2 regions of the Bacillus sp. DU-106 genome follow, and region 2 is predicted to be linked to the other one. Evidence: predicted binding sites of a transcription regulator. Region 2 holds the regulator's gene; the other holds the start of a gene.
The links. Region 2 encodes LexA, which represses DNA repair genes until DNA is damaged. Its sites were predicted from a motif close to CGAACATATGTTCG; they were not measured.
Positions count from the first base shown of each region.

Region 1 (2,210 bases), 1.6 Mb from region 2:
AGTGCAACAAGATTACTTGATTTGGCATCTGTTAAATCAACTTTTTTCATAATATCTTTCATTACATTTTGCCTCCTTTATTTTCATATATATCAATTATACAAATTTTTTAAAAAAATTACTCAACTTTATTATATTAATTTTAACACACTTTTATTGAAATCCATGCTCCAAACGTTTTACTATTCCACAATTTTTATTATATGAACCATCTGGACTATAACTCCATATAGTAATGTTAACAACTTTTTATAAAGCAGGTGAAAATTATGCCATCAGTTGTAGGAAATTTAGTTGTACAAAATAGTAATGGATCATTTAACTTAGGTGATTTCTACAACGTTTCTCCGAAAGAAAATACGAAAGCTTATAATGGTTCCGGCGCATCAAACGTTGGTTTTGTTGTTAATACTTTTAGCGGTGTTAGCGCGACCAATACATTTGATTCTGACCTTGCAGATCAAAACCAAGTGGGTACAGCCTAATCTTATGTTCAACTTTTTGTATAGAAAATTTTAATTTGTCTATACTATAATCAGGCTGTTTGACAGCTCTTATCGATTTTGGAGTACCCTATCTTTTTCTCCCTTTCCCTGGGGCTCAGCAGCTAGCACAAAGCTAGCTGCTTTTTCTTATATTATTTGTCTCATAAATCAGAAATAAAAAAAGCTGCCATTTAATATTCAGCTTCTTTTACATTATTTCAATAATATCCATAGCGTTAAATACGTAAGTTTTATAAAAGGCGTCTGTACAAATTACAATTTGTTTTACCGGATTGATATGTACAACAGTCATGTAGCTTGTTAATATGTAACCATCTTCAAAATATGTTACCAATATTTCTTTCTCAGACAGTAATGACGTTAATAATTTATCAGAAATCCTCTCTTTTGCTTCATTTGTTAAAAGCGGTTTTTGTACTTTTAATTTCTCTCCAATAATCTTTCTCATATTTAAAAGTTGTTCGGACATTACTGTAAACGGAACCCACTCTCTTTCTTCTTTTTGTATCTTTACATCGTTCATTTTTTATCTCCTTGATCATTTATACATTTATTTATTCATGCTATCCCTTAGTTATTTTTAATACTTACTAAACTATAATTAGGTTACCTCTTAAAAGAACATTCGTTCTTATTATACACGAACTTACGTTCCTTTGAGAAGAGCTATACTTATTATTTCTTAACAAAAAACATAATTTTATTTATCTCCATATTTTTTCCTTTATCAAATAAACTTTTCATTTCTTATATAAAATGCATATAAAAACTAAAAGGCGACTTCACACAAAGTGAAATCGCCTTTTTCTAAAAAATATTCAAAGCTTATTTTTCTATCCTAACTAATGTTCTTTCTAGAATACATAATTCATCTATATTAAAATGATTTATTTTTAAGTTCAATTCCCCTACTCGTTCCTTATCTTCATCACCAACCCAACAACTAAATAATTCGAAATAGTCTCCATCTTCCAAATAACTTTCCATAATCTTGCATAAAGTTAAAAGTTTTTCTTTCGCTTCTTTTTTTTCCTTTACATTTTGCCACTCGACCAGTTCAATTCCCCAATTAGTTGAAACCTCATATGTGTAATTTGTTTGGAATTGATAATCTTGTACAATTTCAAGCATACTTTCATCTGAAAAACACGGTCCAAAAACAATTACATCATTAGAATCTGGATCCGTTAACGGAATTTCTACATTACAGCCTATGTAACTTGCTAAACTCATTTTATACTCCTCCAATATTCGTATAAAAAATACTTCATAGTATATTTATTTACTCAAATATAAAATCCCTGCCTAAACGAAAAAGTTTTAAATTTTTATCGTTTATTAACCATCTATAACTGAAAACATATACTATGATGAACGAACTCACAAAGCATAAGAAAAGAGAGCATTTACAACACTCTTTTTTCTTACATACTCTATGGAACTTTACAAAACTGAATCAGTGATTTTTATTATTATATTTTATTACATATACTTAGGTTGTACTATTATATGTAACTCTCTCTCTGTATCCGCTTTTTTCGGATGACGAAAATAATTAAGTTCGTACTTTAACACTTTATACTCAACCATCCCAATTTTAATCCCTTTCGTTTCTTTTAATATAACTAATAAATCACTTATATTTTCATCATATGACTCAAAAATTTTCGCTCCGCCCTCTCCTTGAAAGATTACTTTCATATA
Region 1 is NZ_CP026607.1:2,148,686-2,150,895, reverse strand. It holds gene C3Y97_RS11115 (hypothetical protein) at 1-62, opposite strand, end outside; gene gerPF (spore germination protein GerPF) at 270-485, shown strand; gene C3Y97_RS11105 (YolD-like family protein) at 694-1,029, opposite strand; gene C3Y97_RS11100 (KH domain-containing protein) at 1,332-1,739, opposite strand; gene C3Y97_RS11095 (hypothetical protein) at 1,989-2,207, opposite strand.
Region 1: a site for LexA is predicted at 1,148-1,161, ahead of C3Y97_RS11105 (YolD-like family protein). Genes of this name have one in related genera too.

Region 2 (2,210 bases):
TGTACGTAAACAAGAGATTCGTATCGCAGAAGATGGTGACACATTAAAAATTATTGGGGAAAGAGAAAAAGGTGCTTCATTTGATTTTTCTTTTTACGATTTTAGGTTTCAAACGTCTAAATTGACTCTCCTTGTGCCCGAACGCTCTTACCAAGATGTAAAAGTAAATTCATCTGCTGGACAAATCGAAATGAGTGATGTGAAAAGTGATAGCGTAAGTGTTAGGACACTTGCTGGAGAAGTAGAGTTGAAACAAGTAACGGCTAAGAATGTGGAGGGATCGACAAAAGCTGGTGAGGTGAACTTTAAGAAGGTATTAGGGAAAGTGACCGCAAAAACAACAAGTGGGGAAATAAATATTCAAGATCATGATTCTAAGTATAATCTAGAAGCAAGTTCAACTGCGGGAGATATAGATATTACTTTATCGGAAACACCACAAGATGCGGTAATTACTGGGCAAAGTGCTGCTGGAGATGTAACAATTTTTAATGAAGAAAATAAAAATGTAACAATTGGAAATGGTAGTAAAAAGATTAGCGGTAAAACGGCTGCGGGAGATGTGACGATTGAAACTCGTTAATAAGAAATAGAATGCATGGAAATCTATCAAAATACAAAAAGAAGATAATTACCGTATATAAATAAGGTAATTATCTTCTTTTTGTTATTTTTAATGTAAATCACGATATACGCCAATTACTTTCCCGATAACTGACACTTGTTTTAAAATGATAGGTTCTAATGAAGAGTTTTCTGGTTGTAGACGGAAATGGTCTTTTTCTTTATAGAAACGTTTAACTGTTGCTTCGTTATCCTCTGTTAAAGCGACTACAATTTCACCATTATATGCAGACTGCTGTTGGCGAACAACAACTAAATCTCCATCGAAAATACCAGCTTCAATCATACTATCTCCAGAAATACGTAACATGAACACTTGGTCTGCTCCAGCAACAATACTAGCTGGAAGTGGGAAATGTTCTTCTACGCTTTCGACCGCTGTAATTGGTAAACCAGCAGTGACTTTTCCGACAATTGGAACTTGAATAACAGATTGTGTTTCCGTATCCATTCGGTCTTCACCTAAAATTTCAATGGCACGTGGTTTTGTTGGATCGCGTCGAATGTATCCTTTTTCTTCTAATCGTGATAAATGTCCGTGCACTGTAGAACTAGAAGCGAGGCCGACTGCTTGACCAATTTCACGTACGGAAGGTGGATATCCTTTTTCTTGTACTTTTAGCTTAATAAAGTCGAGAATGTCTTGCTGGCGTTTCGTTAACTTTTCCATGTTTTCTAACACCTCGTTTTCTTTCATTTTTCTTATTAATAAGTATAACATGTGAAAAAACATTCTACAAACATAAGTTCGAACAAATGGCGGATTTATGTTACACTATAGGGAAATAATAGGGAGAAAGAGGGGTTCAAAATGAATGCAATTATTTATGCACGTGTGAGTACAACGAAAGAAGCGCAAGAAACATCATTATTACGTCAAAAAGATGAATTATTGCATTTAGCTGAGCGCTATCAAATGAATGTTACTAAGGTGATTGAAGAGCAGGCTAGTGGATATACAATTGAACGTGACGGTATATTAGAGGTGTTGGATACAATTCGAGACGAACAAATTGATGTGTTACTTATACAAGATGAAACGCGTCTTGGTAGAGGAAATGCGAAGATCGCGTTAATGCATTGTTTACATAAAGAAGGCATAAAAGTATATACGCATACACATAATGGTGAATTACAATTGTCGGATTCTGATTCAATGGTATTAGATATTATTGGTATTGTTGAAGAATATCAAAGAAAGATTCATAATTTGAAAATTAAACGAGGTATGCAACGTGCAGTAGAAAAAGGTTATCGTCCAGAAAAAAATTTAAAAAATCGTCATTTAAGTGTAGGAAGAGAGAAAAAAGAAGTGCCAATTGAGGAAATTGTACGTTTGCGAAAAAGTGAACTCACGTTTGAAGAAATTGCAGCAACATTACGTGGATTTGGTCATAATGTTTCAAAGGCGACTGTACATCGTAGATATGTAGAGTATACGAAGCAATTGCTTGATAAAGAAGAGTAACTATTGTATGATAATAATCAGTTTTGATTAGAAGGGGGATTCGAGATGATTAATCACGAACTCGTTGAACGCATTAACTTCTTAGCGAAAAAAGCAAAAGCTGAAGGTTTAACTGAAG
Region 2 is NZ_CP026607.1:3,703,523-3,705,732, reverse strand. It holds gene C3Y97_RS18710 (DUF4097 family beta strand repeat-containing protein) at 1-583, shown strand, start outside; gene lexA (transcriptional repressor LexA) at 674-1,294, opposite strand; gene C3Y97_RS18700 (YneB family resolvase-like protein) at 1,436-2,092, shown strand; gene C3Y97_RS18695 (DUF896 domain-containing protein) at 2,138-2,210, shown strand, end outside.